DNA from 2 places in the Colwellia sp. BRX8-7 genome. Region 2 is predicted to be linked to the other one. Evidence: predicted binding sites of a transcription regulator. Region 2 holds the regulator's gene; the other holds the start of a gene.

Region 1 (11,443 bases), on a different contig from region 2:
TCATTTTGTAACGCTGTCACTTGCTTGGCATTTGTTGCTGATTGAGCCGTTGATTGCACATGGTCACTGGTTAATTTAGTGATCATTTCCTCCGCAGAAGCCGTAGATTTGGTTACTTCATTATTGGCTCGATGCATATCTCTATTAAGAGTATTCTCAATACTTGTACTGACTTGTTTCTTATCAAATATTTCATTAATAGTTTTTTCTTTGACTTGAGCATCATTGTTAGCCACTTTATCAAGCTGAGTTAAGCTTTGTGCCTGTTTTTGGTTTTGTTGCTCTGCCGACTGATCTTTAGCTGGCTCTTTAAATTGTTCACCGGCATTTAAATTTTGTATTTCAAGGGGTTTCTGGTTTACCTGATTAACCCCACGACTATTATTTGCATTATTTTCCTGAGCTTGTTTTTCACCTGGAACAGCTACGCTTGAAAAAACAACATTATCCGTATTGACCTTATCAGCATCAATTGCTATTTCGTTATCCAAGCTTTCATTTTTAAGGGTTACAGGCAATACCGCTCCGGCCAACTCTTTATCGACCGACGCTTTACTATTGCTGATACTTTGATTACTTTTGTCAGGAATTACAGCTTTGTCCTGATTGGCGTTAAGTGCAGCTTTAATTTGTTCAAGTTCAGTATCCGTAGGCGCTTTTTCCATATCCGCTAATAGCGCTTCAAGATCACTTAAAGGCATCGCCTGTTTCGGTACATTATTGGTTTTATCTACAATAGGCTCTGCTTTTAACGACGTTTCGCTTTGAGCAGGAGGAACGGTTTGAGTGGAAAGTTGGCTATTAACATTCGTTGTTTTTAGCGAGGGTTCTTGTCCTTCACTGTTTGTTTTTTTCTCCAATAATGAAGATAAGGCTAATTCAGCCTCCCCTTGCACAACTTTATCAGCAACGACTTTGGGTTCGCTAGCTAGGTCAACTTTCTTTGATGGCATTTCACTGTTAACCGTTACTGGAACGGTTAATGATTTAGCTAACTCTGGCTCAACGCTAACTTTTGCTAAGGTATTATCACTGGTCGCTACATTTTCTTGGGTATTGCCACCAAGCACTTGCCTTAACATTGCTGCTAACTGTGTTTTTTCTTGTTGATTACTACCAGCCACAACTATTGATGGTTTTTCATTAAGTTGTGATGGTATCGCACCGTCATTTTTCACCGTATCATTTAATAGTTGTTGTGACGCAGATAACAACGACATTAATTGCTCGGTACTTTTATCTGTATTTTCAGGTGCGCTGGAATTAGTATCAAGATTAATTAATCCGCTAGCTTTGTGTTCCGGTGTCTCTTGTTGGCTATTTTCTACTCGAACATTTTTTTCACTAGTCGCTGTATCATCATAAGGCAATCTTTCTGAAGCTTCGCTTTGGTTAATTTCTGTATTAACGTTCTCATCAGAAACTCCACCCATTTCCTTTTCTTTTGGTTGCACATCCGTTGTGGAAGATTTTCCTTGGGGTGCTTTCTTTTCAGCATTAATTTCGCTAGCAAGTTTCATGTTATTGCCACTTGCCTGTTGCTTTTTGCCGCTTTGTTGACTTTGATAATGCTGGTCAACCATTTGTGCAAAATCTTTAGATGAATTTTTGGATGTGCTAATCGCTCCTGACTGAACAGGGCTAAAGTCCTTACTTGGCGAAATATCTATGGCTAATGGAGTAACTTGCGGCATAGTAAACCTTTTTATTTCAATGGTAAATTTGAGCTATATTTACAATGATGACAACGTCGTTTATTGCGAATACTTTTTATATTAGTTAAACAAGCAAGTATTGTTCCACTTAGAAATTACAATTTAATTCACTTTATCCCCGCATTTTACGACGGACAAATTGTTGAGTAGCAATTTCATCAAACATTTTTTGTTCTTGCTTGTTAGCGATAAGAGTCAGCGCTTGTGTTTTTTTATCAAGCAATAGTTCTACCGCTTGAATTTTCTGTCGCTGAGCTAGCCAGAGCTGTTTGCTCTTTTCCACCATCGCCTTACTCTGCATAATAGCAATATCAACTTGCCCAGCTGCATAGTCGAGCTTGGCAATAAAGGCATGAAAATGACTAAACGTCGCGCTATCAATACCCACCATAGAGCGAGCATTCAAACGTTTCATATATTCAAGACGATAGTCACTGACACTTTGTAAACGTTCAAGATTTTGTTGGTATTCAAATTCAGCAGTTTGCAGTGCTTGCGCTGCTTTTTTTTCTTTATCCTGTTCATAGCGATGTAAGGTATTCAGTTGCTTTAATGGCATAACGTCCTCCTAGATAATGCTAAACAGCTAATAAATTTTTCGAAAATAGTGTTAACGTTATTATGTTTAGGCATTTTGCTGGCCTTGTTTTGCTTGCGCGTGTGCTTGCGCTGCAGAAAGTATTTCTTGAAGTTGCGTTAAGCTTTGATCATAAGGAATAATTTCCAACATTTTTTGTTGTAGGAAGAACTTGATCACCGGCATTAAATCAATGGATTGATCAATGCGAGGATCATTACCACGGCTATAAGCGCCAATAGCAATCAAATCTTTATTTTGCTGGTATAGTGAGTAGACTTGCTTTAGTTGCCGAGCAAGTTGTTGATGCTCATCACTGGTCACCATCGGCATAACACGGCTAATCGAGCCTTCAATATCAACAGCGGGGTAATGCCCTGAATCGGCTAAGGCACGAGATAAAACAATATGTCCATCTAAAATAGCACGCGCCGCATCAGCAATAGGATCTTGTAAATCATCACCTTCGGTTAATACGGTGAAAAATGCGGTAATTGATCCCTGACCATCGCCACCATTACCGGCTCGTTCAACCAGTTGGGGTAACTTTGAAAAGACCGAAGGCGGATAACCTTTGGTTGCCGGTGGTTCGCCGACAGCCAGTGCTATTTCTCGTTGCGCTTGGGCATAACGCGTTAGCGAGTCAACCAGTAGCAAGACATTCAGACCTTGATCACGAAAGTACTCAGCAATTTGTACCGCAGTTTCACAGCCTTTTAAACGCATTAATGGCGAATTATCGGCAGGCGCCGCAACAACAACTGAACGTGCTCGCCCTTCTTCGCCTAAAATTTCTTCGATAAACTCTTTAACTTCTCGACCACGTTCGCCAATTAGCCCCACAACGATAACATCAGCAGTTGTGCCGCGTGTCATCATACCTAACAAGACACTTTTACCGACACCTGAGCCGGCAAATAAGCCCATACGCTGACCAATACCAACCGTTAAAAAACTATTAATAGCGCGCACACCGACATCAAGCGGTTCAGTGATACCACGCCTTGATAACGGATTAATCGGCTTATTGTTTATTTGATAATTGCCTGAGTTCTTGATTGGCCCTTTGCCGTCGAGTGGTTTACCAACACCGTCAACGACTCGGCCAAGTAAATCCATTGAAAAGGGTAAGCGAGCTTTAGTTGTCAGTGGCACAACGCGCGCACCCGGTAAAACACCTTGTAAGCTTTGCTCTGGCATTAGAAAAGTTATGTCTTTAGAAAAACCAACAATTTCAGCGATTAAATCGCCTTGTGCCGTTTCGACTAAACATTGGCTACCAACTGCCGCTTTTACGCCAACAGCTTCAAGCGTTAATCCGACTACTCGGACTAAACGCCCAGCAACAGAGACTTTATGCGGGTGCACAAATTCTTGGCAGTTTTTTAGTCTTTCATTAAGGCGAGAAATATCAACCATAGCGGTATTTTGACTCTTTTGTACAAGAAATTACTGATGTAGTGCATCTTGCAAAAACGAGTCCAATACTTCTTTTATTCGAGATTTAACACTCAGGTCGATATTAGAGGTGCTATTTTCAATTTGACAGCTACCCGGAACTAATTGCGGGGCAGCGAGTAAACGCCAACCTTGTTCTTGCACATGTTTAGCGCCAAATTGCTTTTCAACACGTTTAATATCGTTGGGGTGTAATAAAATTTGCGTTTGCGCTTCTTGGCTAGGTAAAGCTTTTATACCCGCAGAAATCGCAGCAATAATAATATCAGGGTTAGTTTTAGCTTCTTCTAAGGTAATCGCTTCGGTGAGTTCTACGACAAGATGAAGTAATTGTTGTTCAACATTTTTTTCGACATCGAGTAATGGCTTATGAAGCTGTTCAGTAAGTGACGCCCATGCAGCTGATTGTTCATCAATACTTTCTTTTGCTTCGGCTAAGCCGGTTTCAAGCCCTTCTTGGTGACCAAGTACCACACCTTCTTCATGGCCAGAGACTTTACCTTCTTCATAACCTTTAGCAAAACCTTCTTCCTTACCCTGATTAAGGCCTTCATCAAATGCAGCTTGACGAATGTTTTCAATATCTTCTGCCGTTAATGGCGCGATTTCTTCTTCAACAAAATCTTCAGGGGGCTCGAAACGCCAAGCGGCTTTCTTTCCCATAGCATTGGTTGTTTCATCTTTAATTTTATTTTCAGATTCAACCGTCGGCAATGACCAAACATCGGTTTCTTGTTCGGGATTATGTTTAATAACTTCAGCATTCGATTTATTTAATAATTTCATAATATTTTATAACAGTAAGTTTTGACTGACCTAAAAATATAAGGTTTATAAGAACTCATCACCACCACCAGCGCCGCCAAGCATAATTTCTCCAGCGTCAGATAATCGTCGAGCAACAGATAATATTTCTTTTTGTGCGGCTTCAACTTCACTAATACGCACAGGTCCCATAGCTTCAAGGTCATCTGCCAGCATTTCAGCGGCACGTTTGGACATATTAGCCATAATTTTTTCTTTCAGCACATCATCTGCGCCTTTAATTGCTTTCATCAACGCATCTTGTTGTACTTCACGTAATATCGCTTGAATACCACGGTCGTCTACATCGGCAAGGTTTTCGAAAACAAACATCAAGTCTTGAATTTGTTGACTCATCTCTTCGTCATGTTCACGAATTGAATCCATTAGCATACCTTCAACATTGGTATCCAAATAGTTCATAATGTCAGCTGCTGCTTTTAAACCGCCCATTTTAGCGGCTTGTGCACCTGCTTGACCGGCAAACTGTTTTTCCATAATTTCATTAAGTTCTTGTAATGCTGCCGGTTGAACTTCTTCAAGGTTGGCAATACGCATCATTAAATCTAAACGCACTTTTTCGGCAAACTGGCTCATAATTTCAGCCGATTGATCAGGGTCTAAATAGGAAAGTACAATGGTTTGAATTTGAGGATGCTCGTTACGAATAATATTGGCTACTTGTTTTGAGTCCATCCATTTCAATGAATCTAAACCTTTTGCGCCACCTCCCATGACAATTTGATCAATTAAATTACCGGCTTTGTCTTCACCTAATGCTGCAGTTAATGCCTTGCGAACGAATTCTTCACTTTGGAAGCCAATGGTACTGAAGTTTTGTATTTCATGGATAAAGAGCTTATGAACAGCGGTAATTTTTTCTTGGGTGAAATCTTCCATGGCAGCCATAACCATGCCCACTTGTTGAACCTGTTTAGGCTCTAAGTGTTTTAATATTTGCGCGGCATCTTCTTCAGATAAGCTTAGCAATAATATCGCAGCTTTCTCTGCACCATCAAGTTTGTCAACGTCAAAACCCTTAGGTGCAGGGGCTAACTCTTGCATTTCATCACTCATCTTCGTTCAACCAACTTTTAACCACTTGAGAGGAAAGTTCAGGCTCATTAGCAACAAGCGCTCGAACAGCTTTTAGTATATCTTCATCGCGATGTAAATCAGGTAATTGTAAACTACCATCAGGCGCGAAACCTACTGCCGCCGCATCAAAATCTGATGTTAGCATATCCATGGTTTCATCACCCAAATCAATGTGGCTATCAAGTGATTTATCACCGTAGTCATCAGGTGTTTGATCTGGGTTAATAAGACGTTTAAGCATAGGTTTAACAACGGCAAGTATCAATACAATAATGACTAATGCGCCCATGCCTAATTTGAAAAACTTTAATATGTCGGCATTCTCATAGAAAGGAACTTTAGGAGCATCCTCAATAATTTGACGAGAGAATGGCAAGGTAACGACTTCTAATACATCACCACGTTGTAAATTAAAACCAATACTCCCTTGTAATAAGCGACGAATATTTGACATTTCTTCAACAGATCTCGGTGAATCGGTAATCGCGCCTTCAGCATCAGCAGTTGCCAAGTAATCAAGTGCAACAGAAACGCTTACTCGACGAACGACACCTGCTTGTTGTTTTGTATGGCTGATAGCTTCGTCTAATTCATAATTTTTTGTTGATTCAAGGTGTTTACGACCAGGCATTGATCTTTGTTGTGCACCACCATTCGCATTTTCTGGAATATTTGAATCAAGTGGTGGCTGATTGCTTAACGCTCCAGGAATACCACCAAGTAAACCGCCAATCGTGTTGTCTTCGACTTTCATTTCACTGCGCAGTGCCGGTAAATCTGAATTATAACGACGCTGCATTTCTTCACTTGAGGTAAAATCCATAGTCACATTAACTTGTGCGGTGTAGTTCCCTAAGCCAACAACAGGGATGAGTATGCTGTCTATTTTGTTTAAATATTCATTTTCTCTTTTTTTCTCCATTTCAAACTCTTTGCGTGAGCGAGAAGAAACAGAGGTTTGTGAACCTGAATTAAGTAAACGACCATTTTGATCTGTCACTGTAACTCGGTTAGGCTCCATTCCCTGAACGGCAGAAGCAATAATATCAACAACAGAGTCAACTTCTTCTTCAGATAACATCCGCCCTTTACGCATAGTTAGTACCACAGTGCCAGATGCGCTGCGGGTGCGTTTAGCAAAAATATTTTCGCGGGGTATCGCCAGTAAGACTTTTGCTCTAGAGATAGCTTGCAGTTCTTCAATGGTGCGAGCCAATTGCTGCTCACGAGAAAACTTAAGACGTTCTGTTTCAAGGCGCTGGCTGACACCAAAACCCATATCTTGCATAATAATTTCACTACCTTCTGTTGGTTCATCAGATAAACCTTCACGAGCGAGTAAAATTTTAATTTCTTGATATTGATCACTTTGTACTGAAATAGTGTTGTTTGCTTGACGATAATCCACTTGGTTAGCGTCTAGAAAGTCCATTGTTTTGATTAATTGTTCGGTAGGTTGTTTGGCAAGAAATCTATATTCGGCTTGATTTGCCCACATAATAACAAAAACAGCGATAGCTAAACATATTGCTAATGCCATAATTAAGGTGACTTGGCGTAATAAATCGACATTACCCATAGCAGAAGCAAAGCCTGATTTTTGCTCATCAGCCATATTATCAGCACCATCACTTGCCATTAACCCGGTGCCGCCATCGGCAGCAACCATTGAATTATTATCAGTATCAGCCACTTAATTTCTCCACTACCACTTGATTTTATTACGAAATACTATCTATTTTATACTAATGTATTGTTAAACTGGCATATTCATTATTTCTTTATATGCTTCAACAAACTTATTACGTACTTGTACGGTAGCATCAAAAGCAATACCAGCTTTAGCGGAAGCAACCATGGTATCAGCGAGCGTAACGCTGCGGTCGCCCATTTCAAAAGCTATTTTCTTTGCTCCAGACTCTTTTTGAATATCGTTAACATTATTCACCGCATCTTTAAGCATATCGCCAAAATTACTGGTCGACTTATTCAGCGCTGGAATAGCACTGTCTCCCATGCCAAGGTTATTGCCCATTTTTTCAAATGAAGCCCCCTGCACCGAAGAGTTTCCAAGCGACATACTTTGCATTTGTGCGTATAAAGAATTGGTATCGATATTCATGAACTACTCACTTGTGTCAATTTTTTGCTACTAAGCCTATAAATAACGGTTTAAGTAACGATATAACGATGATATTGCAAGCATGGTGCCAGTATGAGAATTAAAGAATTATCGAGGTTATGGAAGGTTTAATGAGTGAAAACTGCAAATAGCAGTAAAGCCAATATTTTAAATGAAAATATTGGCTTTATAGGAAAATTACCCTTTTGAGCGATTGTTAGGCTGGTATTTGAATGCCCGAATCACGCATTCTTGCTATTTTATAGCGAAGCGTTCTTGGGCTAATGCCTAATCGTTCAGCAACATCTTTACGGCTACCTTGGCAAGCGGTGAGGGTATCAAGAATAATTTGATGCTCTTGTATTTTTAATTCATTACCAAGCATGTCTTCGCTATTATTTTCTAACGCCACGTCAGTAATAATTTCACTGTCGAAATTTTCAATTAACAAGTCACCGGCATTAATAATCTGGTCGCTATGCAAAATAATGGCTCGTTGAATAACATTATCTAATTCACGAACATTGCCTGGCCAATCGTAACTCGTCAGTTTATTTCTCGCCGAAGCGGTTAGTTCTGGAATAGCCATGTTATTCGCTAACGATGCTTGAGTAATTAAATGTTTGGCTAATGGCACAATATCATCTCTGCGTTTATTTAATGCTAACCAAGTTAATGGAAAGACATTTAAACGGTAGTAGAGATCTTCACGGAAGATGCCATCTTTTACAGCAACTCTTAAATCACGGTTGCTGGTTGCGATAACACGAACATCAAGCTTAATTGTTTTACGACCTCCTAAGCGTTCAACTTCTCGCTCTTGTAAGACCCGTAAAATTTTTGCTTGTAAGCCAAGATCCATTTCAGTGATCTCGTCTAATAAAATAGTACCGCCCTGTGCTTGTTCAAATTTACCTGGGCACGCTTGAATGGCTCCGGTAAAGGCACCTTTTTCATAACCAAATAAAGTCGCTTCCAGCATATTCTCTGGAATTGCAGCACAGTTTATGGCAACAAAGGGCTTATCACTTCGGTTCGAATGGTAATGAACGTATTGTGCTAATACTTCCTTGCCAGAGCCACTGGGGCCGAGCACCATAACAGAAGCATCTGTGGTCGCGACTTTCTTTGCTAACGCTAATAGTTCAATACTTTGTGCGTCAGCAACCACAGGTTCATGCCGACTAGTCACATTCAATGGCACATATTGGTTAACCATATTGAGCAGCACTTCTGGCGCAAAAGGTTTTGCCATATAATTACAGGCGCCATCACGCATCGCTTGAACAGCATCATGAATCGTACCGTATGCCGTCATTATCAGCACAGGTAAATTTGGCCAATTTCTTTTAATACTATTGAGCAGTGTTAAGCCCGACATACCATCCATTTGCACGTCACTAACGACGAGATCAACACTTTGTTCTTTAAGCGTGAGTAAAGCATCTTCACCTGATTGAGCTTCAATACATTGATAACCTGATAACTTTAAAGTATCCATCAGGGCTTCACGTAATCCTGCATCATCTTCAACAACTAATATTTTACTTTGATTCATTAGTGTTCTCCCCGTTAACATTGTTTGTGTCTAAAATAGGTAAGTGAATACAAAAGTGCGCGCCCTCTCCTGGCTTACTCACTAAGCGAACATCGCCTTGATGAGCCTTAGCAACTGACTTTACCACCGCTAAACCTAAGCCGGTTCCCTGTGCCCTTGATGTATAGAAAGGTTCAAAAATTTTATTGGCAAGCTCTTCACTAATACCTTGACCATTATCTTGTACACTAATATAAGCGTATTCATTTTGGCAGTAGGTGGTAATGGAAATCTCCGCACCCTGCTTAATAACTTGTAAACTGTTGTGAATTAAGTTTTCAATAGCACCGCTTAACGCACGTTTATTACCTAAGATTTGGCAATCATCATCACAAAGCTTAATGTTTACTTTCGCTTTGGCCTGAACAATTAATGCTTCTACGGCGTTAACTGAATGCGTAATGAGTTTATTAATTGAAAGTGGTTCAACAACTTTTTGCTTGCCACTTTTTGAAAACAACAACATATCGTTTACTTGTTGTTCTAAGTCGTGCAAGCGCGCCATTAATTTGTCTTGAAAGCTACTTCGATCCTCTGAAGAAAGCTTTTTATTTTTTAAATTTGCGCCATATAACATAGCGGCAGAAAGTGGTGTGCGAATTTGATGAGCAAGCTTTGAAACCAAATGACCTAATGACGATAAACGCTGCATATGGCTAAGCTTATCTTGTAATAAACGCGTTTCGGTCAAATCAGTGATCATAATTAACTGGCCAGGTTGATCACCTAAAGCAGTAATTTCTAATTTAACCCGGCGGCCGTCTTTCAATGACACTTCATGCCAATCGTCGGCACGAGGTTTAAACGAGCGTTTAATAACATCAAACCAAGCTTGACCAAGAATCGGTTCATCGAGTAACAAACTAGCAATTTTATTGGTTTTAATAACAATACCGTTACCATCAAGCATTATCATCCCGGTCGGCATAACATCAATAATTTGCTCAAGTTGATTAGACTTTTGACGAAGTAACGATAGCTCGCCACGGTATGCTTCACTTTCTAACGTATCGCTATGAGCAAATGACTGCGGAGTAAAAGCAAATTTAGCTTTATGAAACAGATTATCTTCCACACAATGAATGGGTGTAGACAATTTAGAAGATGCTGATGAATGTGAAACTGCAACGGCCATATACTTTACTCAATTTAAAAATACCAACTGAATAAAGCATTAATTATGCCAAAGAGGTTTTATATTAATTTACATGATGTTAGAAGCGATTTTTAGAACAATTCTTGCCGTCAAAGATTTGGCTTTACTGTCTAATAATATTCAGTTCAACCAAAGACAAAGACGCTAACCGTCGCGATACTTTCCAGTACAACGGCTGGTGTAATAACGGATATAACAATCAATACACCTGGTTAACGTAGGATATTAGTTCGTGTTTTTTTGTAAGTTATACTTACGCATTTTTTCAACTAATGTGGTTCGACGCATCCCTAATAGTTCTGCCGAGCGTGCAACAACCCAGTCATTTTTCTCAAGTGCTTGGTTTATCATCGACACTTCAAGTTCCGCTAAGTATTCTTTTAAATTCAAGCCATCGTTTGGCAAAACATCAACCACAGATGCTTCTTCTGGTTGGTCAGCAAAACTACTGGTATCTTCTTCGTCATCATAATCAAAGCCAGAAAATAGCTCATTTATCGCATCACGTTCTTGCAACTCATCAGGGTATTCAGGTTGATACTCTTCAACATCAATATGACGATACTTTGCTGGTAATTCACTGACATTAACCACTTGCTCAGCAAACATAATGATCATACGTTCAATTAAGTTAGATAATTCTCGAACATTACCTGCCCAAGCATGTAATTTTAAAGATTCAATCGCTTGCTCAGTAAAACGAACGCTTTGTCCTTGCTCTGCTTCAAAACGAGAAATAAGTTCTTTAATCAGTAATGGAATATCTTCTTTTCTATCACGTAATGCCGGTGTTTCGATAGGAAAAACATTAAGACGATAGAATAAATCTTCGCGGAATGTGCCCGCGGTGATCATATCTTCTAAGTGCTGATGGGTTGCAGCAATAATACGCACATTGGTTTTAATACTCTTTGCG
Region 2 (11,443 bases):
CGGTAACACTTACCGTGTCCATAAAAATGGTCGCACCTTTTAAACGCCCATTATTGCGAGCGATGATATAACCATTTTCAACGTCTATGTCTGCGCCCATTAACTTTAAACCGTGAATATGTAAATTCACTGGTCTTGCGCCAATAGCACAACCGCCGGGCAAAGAAACTTCAGCATGACCAAAACGCGCCAATAACGGACCTAAAACTAATATAGATGCGCGCATAGTTTTAACTAACTCGTACGATGCACGGCAATGATCTATGGTACTTGCATCAATAACTAATTCATTGTCACCAGACCAATGAGCTTTAGCACCTAATTGACTTAGCAATTTAATCGTCGTTTCAATATCATTTAACTTAGGAACGTTACTAAATGTAATAGGTGTCTTAGAGAGAAGTGCTGACATTAATATCGGTAAAGCGGCGTTTTTTGCGCCCGAGATGGTTACTTCACCCTTTAGGGCCGTACCACCTGTTATTTTAAATGCATCCAATAGAATATTCTTATTTGGTTATGAAAAATTAAAGCGGAAGATTAAACATTTTTTCACGCTGCCAAACTGACGTTGTGAAAGTTTTAATCGATACCGCATGAATTGCACCCGCTTTAATAGTCTCTGCTAAAGGTGCATATATTGCTTGTTGCTTCTTTACACGGCTTAATTCACCAAGAAAGTCTGCAACCGCAATCACTTTGCATTGTGACCCATCAAATGCAACATGTAACTCATCAAGTTCAAGGGCATCATTAAGTAATTTTTCTATATCTGAAACTTCCACATTTATCTCCGGTTACTGATTAAGCGTACTATCAGTTTTTGGTAAGAACATATCAACACAACTTAACTGAGCTAATTTAATTAAATCTTTTGGTAAATTATCAAAAGTTAATTGGCAGTCAGTCTTATTACTTAATTCTAGCATGGCAAGTAGCCAAGCTAAACAAGCCGTATCGACTTTTGAAACATTTGACAAATCAAAGATTAACACCCCTGATTTAATCAAAGCTTTTGATTTTTTTTCAAATGAATTATCAATAGTTAATAAGGTTAATTCACCACTAAAAACAACTCGGGAATCTTTTTCAATAAAACTAATTTTCTTCACTTCAATTCCTAATCTTCACAGAAATAGCCTATTAACGCTACTTAAAAACGATTTTTTGATCGCTTTTTTCTTTTAACATTTCAGTAACGTATGGCAAACCTTTTTGACGTATTAAGCCGCTAAGCTCTGATTCTTTACTATCAAGCAAACTAACACCTTCGGCGACCATATCGTAAGCTTTCCATTCATTGGTTGTGGTATTTCTTCTGACACGAAATGAAATATCTATAGGTGGTCTACCTGGGTCTAAAACCGAGGTTCTAACAGCAACAACCTTAGCGTCATCAAAGTCTCTTTCTGGTTCAAATTCAACTTCTTGTTGCTTATACAAGGTAAAGACTTGTGCATATGAGGTAACTAAATACTCTCTAAAAACATCAACGAAATCAGCTCTGCTTTGCGAAGTTGTCTGTTCAAAGTTTTTAAAACCGATAACTTTCAATGCTGCATATCGGTAATTAATGTAAGGCATCAACTCTTCACGAACGATATCTTTCAATATTTCAGGGTTCTTACGAATCTCTGGTTGTTCGTCAGAAAAACGTTTAAACGTTACTTTCGCTACCGTTTCGATCATCGCGTACGGGTTTTTACTATCAACCGCTTTTGCTGTTGCACTAATACTCACCATTAATGCTAAAGCGATTATTACTGTAAATAATTTTTTCATTATATTTCTACTCTCCATTGGTAAACCGGCTAGTCACTTCCTTGACTAAATAAAAATTGTCCTATTAATTCTTCTAGTACTAATGCTGGTTTAGTATCTTCAATAAAGTCACCTGGAACTAGCGTGCCTACCGATTCATCAACAAAACCGGGTCGTAAGCCAACATATTGCTCACCCAACAAACCTGCGGTTAAAATAGAGACCGACGTTGCTTCTGAAAAATTAATATACTGTGTATAAATATCTAAAGTGACTACCGGCGTATAATCTTTTGCATCGATGGTAATATGACTAACACGACCGACAACAACACCACCCACTTTTATCGCTGAACGAACTTTTAGACCGCCAATGTTATCAAACTTAGCATAAAGTTGATATGTCTCACTATTACCGGAGATACCGCTATCAGCAACTTTCAGCGCAAGCATAAGCAACGCAGCAATACCTATTGCTGCAAATAAACCTACCATTAACTCAATTTTTTTCGACACCATGTCTTCCACCAAACCTAAAATAAAAATTATTATAAAAATTAACTAACAGCAAACATTAACTCGCAAACATTAATGCTGTTAATACAAAATCTAACCCTAAAACCAATAATGATGATTGTACAACTGTTGAAGTTGTCGCTCGACTAATACCTTCTGATGTTGGTACACAATCGTAACCTTTATAAACAGCTATCCAAGTGACAACAAAAGCAAAAACAACCGATTTTATCACTCCATTAAGAATATCTTTTTGAAAATCAACTTGAGCCTGCATCACTGACCAGAATGTACCACTGTCTACGCCCAACCATTCAACACCGACGAGATGACCACCTAATATCCCTACGGCAGAAAAAATAGCGGCTAGCAAAGGTAAACTAATAAACCCTGCCCAGAATCTTGGTGCAATCACACGACGTAACGGATCAATTGCCATCATTTCTAAACTTGATAATTGTTCTGTTGCTTTCATTAAACCAATTTCGGCGGTTAATGCCGAGCCTGCACGTCCTGCAAATAATAGTGCCGCAACCACAGGGCCTAATTCACGGAGTAAAGATAGTGCGACCATAGGTCCTAAACTGCCTTCAGCACCATAACCCACTAAAATAGTATAGCCTTGTAAAGAGATAACCATGCCAATAAATAAACCGGATACCACCACTATCATCAGTGAAAGTACGCCAACAGAATATAACTGATGCACCAATAGAGGAAAGCCTTTACGTACATTCGGCACATGAAGCAATGCAGAAAGTAATAAAACTATTGCTCGCCCTAATCCCGTAATCGTGGCAATAATGTTATGCCCTAAACTTTGTAAACTATTCATTATTTAGGCTCCTTACCCATTAATTCATCTTGATAAGGGGCGCTAGGAAAATGAAATGGTACGGGACCATCAGCTTCACCTTGAATAAATTGTTGCACCAGTGGTGATGTTTGCTTACTTATCTCTGACGGTGTGCCATGACCAATAATTTTCTTTTCAGCAATAATATAAATGTAATCGGCAATACTCATTACTTCTGTAACGTCATGTGAGACCACAACTGAGGTTAAACCTAATGCTTCATTTAAATCTTTTATTAAGCGAACAATAACACCCATTGAAATAGGGTCTTGCCCCGCAAAAGGCTCATCGTACAAAATAAGTTCAGGATCTAAAGCGATAGCGCGGGCAAGGGCAACTCTTCGTGCCATGCCACCAGAAAGTTCGCCAGGTGCTAAATTTCGTGCACCGCGTAAACCAACGACCTCAAGTTTCATTAATACCATTTTTTCAATTAACGATTCTGACAGGGTACTGTGTTCGCGCATCGGAAAAGCAATATTGTCGTAAACACTCATATCGGTAAATAACGCGCCACTTTGAAACAACATGCTCATACGTTTACGCGCTTCATAAAGTGCACTGCGTGATAATGTTGGAATATTTTGTCCGTCAAAAAGTATTTTACCTGAATTGGGTCTGAGTTGACCGCCAATTAAACGTAATAAGGTGGTTTTACCAATACCACTTGGCCCCATTATCGCGGTAACTTTTCCTTTAGGGATCGACAAACTAATATCATCATAGATCACTCGTTCATCACGTTTAAACGTAAGGTTCTGGATATCGACCAAGTTTTCAGGCATAAGATTTATATAACGTCACTGGTTGTTATTATTAAAGTCAGGTGAATTTTACATGAGCAATCAAAAAACGTCATTAAAATTGCGTTAAAAATGTAAATAAAAATCGTAAGAAAGCGTGTAAAAACGTAATAAAGTGTAAGATTTTACTCTCAGAAGATATATTTTTGCTTTAATGAAATTTTTACTTTGGCTATTTTTTAACAATGGCATGTAAAAAAACCGCCTTTTGGGCACTTTTTTACCAAGATCTGATTATTTCTCTTTGTTTTTGCTTCGCAACCAGCGACAATTTACGCTCTTAATATAGGAGCCCTTAATGTTATTACAGATTCTAATTTTACTTGTTTCACTTGTTACTCTGGTATGGAGTGCTGATAAATTTGTTTTTGGTGCCTCATCATTAGCAAGAAATTTTGGTATCTCACCGATGATTATTGGTTTAACTATTGTTGCCATGGGTTCATCTGCTCCAGAAATGATGATTGCAGCGACAGCATCTTTAGACGGTAACAATAATACAGCTATCGGTAACGCAATCGGTTCAAACATTACTAACATTGCTTTGGTACTGGGTATAACGGCATTATTTCAACCTTTAAACGTATCCTCATCAACGGTAAGACGAGAAATTCCATTAATTTTAATTGTTACCGCCCTGGCCTATTGGATGCTTTCTGACGATTACTTTGGCTTTAACGAAGGCTTATCACTGATGATCGGCTTTTTTGTTTATATATTTGCGTTACTTTTTATTACCATAAGAGCCTCTAAAACTCGGCCAATTGATGATCCATTGATCATTGAAGCTGAACAAGAAGTGCCAGACGCGGTTAGCAAACCTAAATCTTTACTTTGGCTAGTCGTTGGTATTATTTTCTTACCTATGAGTGCTAGCTACCTGGTCGATTCATCTGTTTTTATTGCTAAAGCATTTGGTATCAGTGACTTAGTGATTGGTTTGACCGTTATTGCCGTTGGCACAAGCTTGCCAGAACTTGCTGCAAGTATTATGAGTATTATCAAGAAAGAAGATGATTTAGCGCTAGGGAGTATTATTGGCTCTAATATCTTTAATATTTTAGCTGTACTCTCGCTCGCTGGCCTAATTGCACCGGGCGAAGTAGATTCAGATGCCGCAGCACGTGACGCCCCTTACATGCTTGGCGTTACCGTATTATTATTTATACTGTGTTTTACTCGTCGTGCCGGAAAGTTTTGCATTGGACGCTTAAAAGGTTTGCTATTAATAGGCGCTTTTATCGCTTATCAAGCGCTACTTTTTAGTCAAATAAAGCAATAACAAACACTATAATAGCAATTTATAAAATAAAAACGGGCTAATAATGAACGATTTCAAACAACTAGCGTTAGACGTTATTCACATAGAACAACAGGCTATTGCAGAGTTAGCCCAGTACATTGATGAGAACTTTGAATATGCCTGCCAGTTAATGTTTAACTGTAAAGGTAGGGTTATTATTGCTGGCATGGGCAAGTCAGGCCATATCGGTGGTAAGATTGCTGCAACGCTAGCGAGCACCGGCACACCTTCTTTTTTTGTTCACCCTGGTGAAGCAAGTCACGGTGATTTAGGTATGATAACCGGTGATGACGTCGTGTTAACGATTTCGCACTCGGGCGAAACCAGTGAAGTGTTAGCAATAGTGCCAGTCATAAAACGTATTGGCGCTAAACTTATTGCGATGACGGGGAATCCAGCCTCAACCTTAGCAAAACTAGGCGATACCCATGTCTGTGTTGCTGTTTCACAAGAGGCTTGTCCACTAGGATTAGCGCCAACATCAAGTACCACAGCAACCCTAGTAATGGGTGATGCACTTGCTGTTGCCTTATTAAATGCTCGCGGCTTTACCGCTGACGACTTCGCACTCTCTCATCCCGGTGGTAGTTTAGGAAAACGCCTATTACTACGTCTTAGCGATATAATGCATAGTGGTGAGCGCTTACCAACTGTAAATGCTAATGCTAAAATTAAGGATGCGTTGGTTGAAGTATCATTAAAAGGTTTGGGGATGACGGCGGTAGTCGGCGAGAGTGGTCAATTACAAGGCTTATTCACTGACGGAGATTTACGTCGTATTCTTGATGAACGTATTGATATACATCTCGATACTATTGCATCAGTGATGACAAAAAATCCCACTGTGGCTCATCAAGATATGCTAGCCGCCGAAGGCTTAAAGATCATGGAAGACAAAAAAATTAATGGTTTAATTATTGTTAATGACAATAATATACCTATTGGCGCAATGAATATGCACGACTTACTAAAATCAGGTCTTATCTAATATGCAAACACTCTATGGCGAAATTACTGACACAGCATTCAATACCATGAAAACAATAAAGCTGCTGATATGTGATATTGATGGCGTTTTTTCTGATGGCCGTATTTATTTGGGTAACGATGGTGAAGAATTAAAAGCTTTTCACACTAAAGATGGCTACGGCATAAAAGCATTAGGCGCCAGCGGTGTCGATGTAGCGGTGATCACCGGGAGAACATCAAATATTGTCGCAACACGTATGTCAGCCTTAAATGTTAAATATATAGTTCAAGGTGAAGAAAATAAATTACCCGCCTTGAAAACTATGGCTAAGCAATTAAAGCTATCCCTCGAGGAAATTGCTTATATTGGTGATGATATGCCTGATTATGAGTGTATCAACGCTGTGGGCTTGGGTATTGCTGTTCAAGATGCCCACCCAAGTATTTTATCTATCGCAAATTACACCACTTTTAACCATGGCGGTTTTGGTGCTGTTCGAGAAATATGCGATTTAATCATGCTTAGCCAAAACACCTTAGCAAATGCTTCGGGTGCGAGTATATGAATCGACTTTATAGTTTAACCTTGTTGTTTTTTCTGATTGCGGGAGGCGTTTACGGTATAATTGAATGGAGAAATTCCTCAGCACCACAATTACAAGCGATTGATAAGACGCTGACCCCTGATTTTATTGCCGAAAATTTACACAGTAATGTTTATAAACATCAAGGAAGTTTAGCTTATGTTGTTGATGCCCATCGTATGGAACATTACCCTGAGTTAAGTATTACCAACTTTGAGTTTCCTCAATACACACTTCATCCAAAAAATGATGCGCCCGCATGGAAAATATCTGCCAATGAAGGCATATTATACAATAACAACCGGGTAAAATTAGAAAAGCATGTCCGCCTGTTAGCAACAGATCCCGATAGCTTATTACAAGAAGTTCAAGGAAAATACTTTGAACTTGATCTAAAAACTAACATCATAAGTTCAGAACAAGAAATTAAAATTATCGGTAAAGGATTTACCATCGATGGTAAAGGTTTAATTGTCGACTTAAACACCAACCAAATGACACTAACTAAACATGTGAAATCAATTTATGAAATTGTTAAAAAATAGCCTACTGTGCTTATTGTTATCAACTCCGCTATTTTCGTCAGCTTTCGCTGAAAAATTTGATATAAAACAAAAGATTGAAATTAACGCTTCAAGACAAGCCGTTGATCTTAAAAATAAAATATTCAGCTATATTGATAACGTGGTGATCACTCAAGGTTCATTAGTTATACGTGCTGATTTAGTACAAGTGCTGACTCAATCTGGCAGTGAAGAAAAAACCTATATCGCTAAAGGGAAGCCAGCAACCTTTAAACAAACCTTAGCCGATGGCACTCCTCTTAGCTTACAAGCAGACGAAATAAGATATGAGCCCGCAAATAATTTAGTGATAATTTCAGGAAATGCGTTATTACAGCAAGAAGGTAGTGAGGTTAGTGGCAGTAGAATTACTTACAATATTGCCACTCAGTATGTTAATGCTGAAAGTAAATCTAACGAACGCACTAAAACGATTTTTCAGCCGAAAGAAAAAATTAAAGCGACAACCACAGACGCGAAAACTCAGGAAAAAATTAATTTATGAGCACTAGCACCCTAATGGCAAAAGGCCTTGCCAAAGCCTATAAAGGCAGAAAAGTGGTTAAAAATGTCAGTATGCAAGTTTCAGCAGGACAAATAGTCGGTTTACTGGGCCCAAATGGTGCCGGAAAAACAACTTCTTTTTATATGATTGTGGGTTTAGTTGAAAGTGATAGTGGCGATATTATCTTAAATGACGAAAACCTGACGTTAGCGCCTATGCATGAGCGTGCGAGAAAAGGCATCGGATATTTACCACAAGAAGCCTCTATTTTTCGAAAACTCAGTGTTTACGACAATATTATGGCTATTTTACAAACACGAAAAGAATTATCAGATGCTGAACGTGAAGAGAAATTAGAACATCTTGTTGAAGAATTCAACATAGGTCATATCAAAGATAATTTAGGCATGAGCTTATCTGGTGGTGAACGCCGCCGAGTAGAAATTGCTCGCGCATTAGCTGCTGAACCAAAATTTATTTTATTAGATGAACCTTTTGCTGGTGTTGATCCAATTTCAGTAGGTGATATTAAAAAAATTATTCTACACTTAAAAGAACGTGGCATTGGTGTGTTGATCACTGATCACAATGTACGTGAAACTCTCGATGTATGTGAACATGCGTATATTGTTAGTCATGGTGAACTTATTGCAGAAGGTACTGCAGATCAAATTCTTGCAAATCAACACGTAAGAGATGTATACCTTGGTGAACAATTCACGCTATAGTAGTCAGTAAATGAATAGTATCTTCGTATGAAAAAAACGAAAATATCCCATTAAAAATAATAGGAAGTTAATGACCTAAATGCGCCCTACTCTACAACTCCGCATAGGACAACAATTAACCATGACGCCACAATTGCAGCAAGCAATCAAATTGCTGCAACTGTCTACGTTAGAGCTTCAACAAGAAATTCAGGAAGCCTTAGAAAGTAATCCATTATTAGAAATGGATGAGTCTTCAAATAATCCTGAAGATAAAAGTACTGACAACCTTGAAGAAGCTCACACTGCCGGTACTGGTGATGTTAAAGAAGCCCCCGCTTCTGATGGTAGCGAAGACGCTACGCCTACCATTGATGAAATCACCACCACTGAAGCCATGGACAAGAACGATATCCCTGAAGAATTAAACATGGATACCACTTGGGATGATAACTACACGGCTGGTGCAGCAAGTTCAAGCTCAGGCCCAGCTTCAGAAGATTATACTTACCAAGGCGAGACTCAAGACTCCATTCAAGATCATTTGCGCTGGCAAATGGAATTAAGCCCTTTTACCGAAACAGACCGCGCTATAGCGACAGCAATTATTGATGCTGTTGATGACGCCGGTTACTTAACGGTATCTAGTGAAGACATTTTAGAAAGTGTTGCCATTGAAGGAGTAGAGCTTGATGAAATTGAGGTGGTACTAAAACGTATTAACCTCTTTGATCCTGTTGGTGTCGCTGCTCGTTCTATTTCAGAATGTTTAATCATTCAACTTAATCAATTTGACCCCGCTACACCTTGGTTAGCAGAAAGTAAGTTAGTTTTGCGTGACCATATTAATCTACTGGGTAGCCGAGACTATCGTACATTAATGCGTAAAACTCGACTGAAAGAAGAGCAACTGCGCGAAGTAGTGCGTCTTATTCAATCACTTGACCCTAGACCCGGCGATAGTGTGATGAAGAGTGACGATCAGTATGTTATTCCTGATGTTTCTGTTGAAAAGAAAAATGGCCGTTGGGTGGTCGAATTAAATCCTGATACTGCGCCAAAACTTTCGGTGAATCAGCAATATGCTTCGATGTCACGTTCGATGAAGTCGACAGCTGACACACAATTTATTCGCTCAAATTTACAAGAAGCTAAATGGTTTATTAAAAGCTTAGAAAGCCGTAATGATACCTTATTAAAAGTGTCAAACTGTATTGTGCAACGTCAAATTGGCTTTTTTGAACATGGTAATGAAGCCATGCGTCCAATGGTTTTAAATGATATTGCCGAAGCTGTCGATATGCATGAATCAACCATTTCACGAGTGACGACACAAAAGTATATGCATACGCCACGTGGAATTTTCGAACTGAAGTTTTTCTTCTCAAGCCATGTTGGCACCGAAAGCGGTGGCGAATGTTCATCAACAGCTATTCGTGCATTAATCAAAAAATTTGTTGCTGCCGAAATCCCAGCAAAACCACTTAGTGATAGTAAAATGGCTGATTTATTAGCCGATCAAGGGATAAATGTAGCTCGACGTACCATAGCAAAATATCGAGAGTCACTTTCTATTCCACCTTCTAACCAACGAAAAAGTTTACTTTAACGAAAAGATGAGGAATTAAGCTTATGCAAATTAATCTTTCTGGCCACCATGTTGACATTACCGAAGCTTTACGAGAAAACGTCACGACAAAGATGGCAAAATTAAGCCGACATTTTGATCATATCAATAATGTTCATGTTGTTCTCACCGTTGAAAAATCAAATCAAATTGCTGAAGCGACTGTTCACGTTAGTGGCTCTGATTTACATGCAAAAGCTGAAAATGCTGACATGTATGCCTCTATTGATAGTCTTGTTGTTAAGCTTGACCGGCAAATATTGAAGTACAAAGGTAAAACGAATCAGCATTAATGCTGTTTATCGCCTGTTCACTCACCAAAGAATCTAAGTAGTATAATGAAGTTGCAAGATATCCTTACCCTTGATTGCACCCTGTGTGCGATTAAGGGTACAAGCAAAAAAAAACTCCTTGAAATAATTAGCGAAACTGCGGCAAAAAAATTCGATAATATTGATACTCATCAATTATTCGAAAGCTTAATGGCGCGTGAAAAGGTTGGCTCTACCGGCATAGGAAATGGCATTGCGATTCCTCATGGTCGATTAACTAACACGTCACAAGTTATTGCTGTATTGCTGACCAGTGAACAAGCCGTTGAATTTGATGCGATAGACAACCGTGCTGTCGATATTATTATTGCGTTATTTGTACCTGAAGAAAACTGCCAACAACATTTAGATACCTTACAAAGTATTGCGCAAATATTTAGTACTAAACAATTCGCAAAGCAAGTAAGAAAATGCCAAAATTCGCAAGAGCTTTTTACTTTAATAAAGCATGCTAAACGTTAATAAAATCTAATAATAATCCAGGAAAACTCAAATGAAACTCTTGATAGTCAGTGGTCGCTCAGGGTCAGGTAAAAGTGTCGCCTTACGTGTACTCGAAGATTTAGGCTACTACTGTGTCGATAATATTCCGGTGAATTTATTGCCTGCATTAGCACATACCGTTATTAATGATTACGACAAAGTAGCGGTTAGTTTAGATGTACGTAACTTACCCAATGACCCTAATGACGTTTCAGAAATATTAGATTATCTACCAAAAACGGTAAAACTCGATATTCTGTATTTAGATGCTGATGACTCTGATCTTATTCGACGTTTTAGTGAAACGCGTCGTTTACATCCTTTGATTAAACAAAATATCCCACTCGACCAAGCCATCTCTTTAGAGAAAAAGCTGCTTGAGCCTATTTCCACGCGTGCGGGTTTGTATATTAATACCAGTCAGTTATCACCTCA

What was found. Region 2 encodes sigma-54, which starts transcription at its own class of promoters, with help from an activator protein. Its sites were predicted from a motif close to GTTGGCACGNNNNTNGNNT; they were not measured.
Region 1: fliE (flagellar hook-basal body complex protein FliE) is a predicted target of sigma-54. The motif match lies at 7,849-7,867, and genes of this name have one in related genera.

Annotation. Positions count from the first base shown of each region.
Region 1 covers NZ_JACGVP010000001.1:181,136-192,578, forward strand. Annotated here, with positions in the region: gene H4J57_RS00785 (flagellar hook-length control protein FliK) at 1-1,694, opposite strand, end outside; gene fliJ (flagellar export protein FliJ) at 1,828-2,274, opposite strand; gene fliI (flagellar protein export ATPase FliI) at 2,341-3,711, opposite strand; gene fliH (flagellar assembly protein FliH) at 3,742-4,536, opposite strand; gene fliG (flagellar motor switch protein FliG) at 4,582-5,631, opposite strand; gene fliF (flagellar basal-body MS-ring/collar protein FliF) at 5,624-7,345, opposite strand; gene fliE (flagellar hook-basal body complex protein FliE) at 7,409-7,774, opposite strand; gene H4J57_RS00820 (sigma-54 dependent transcriptional regulator) at 7,992-9,332, opposite strand; gene H4J57_RS00825 (PAS domain-containing sensor histidine kinase) at 9,319-10,506, opposite strand; gene H4J57_RS00830 (sigma-54 dependent transcriptional regulator) at 10,753-11,443, opposite strand, start outside.
Region 2 covers NZ_JACGVP010000011.1:169,004-180,446, reverse strand. Annotated here, with positions in the region: gene murA (UDP-N-acetylglucosamine 1-carboxyvinyltransferase) at 1-499, opposite strand, end outside; gene H4J57_RS12650 (BolA family protein) at 528-785, opposite strand; gene H4J57_RS12645 (lipid asymmetry maintenance protein MlaB) at 798-1,112, opposite strand; gene H4J57_RS12640 (ABC transporter substrate-binding protein) at 1,150-1,782, opposite strand; gene mlaD (outer membrane lipid asymmetry maintenance protein MlaD) at 1,812-2,279, opposite strand; gene mlaE (lipid asymmetry maintenance ABC transporter permease subunit MlaE) at 2,335-3,111, opposite strand; gene mlaF (phospholipid ABC transporter ATP-binding protein MlaF) at 3,111-3,917, opposite strand; gene H4J57_RS12620 (calcium/sodium antiporter) at 4,234-5,217, shown strand; gene H4J57_RS12615 (KpsF/GutQ family sugar-phosphate isomerase) at 5,261-6,226, shown strand; gene kdsC (3-deoxy-manno-octulosonate-8-phosphatase KdsC) at 6,228-6,773, shown strand; gene lptC (LPS export ABC transporter periplasmic protein LptC) at 6,770-7,336, shown strand; gene lptA (lipopolysaccharide transport periplasmic protein LptA) at 7,317-7,859, shown strand; gene lptB (LPS export ABC transporter ATP-binding protein) at 7,856-8,587, shown strand; gene H4J57_RS12590 (RNA polymerase factor sigma-54) at 8,667-10,175, shown strand; gene hpf (ribosome hibernation promoting factor) at 10,199-10,486, shown strand; gene ptsN (PTS IIA-like nitrogen regulatory protein PtsN) at 10,532-10,987, shown strand; gene rapZ (RNase adapter RapZ) at 11,019-11,443, shown strand, end outside.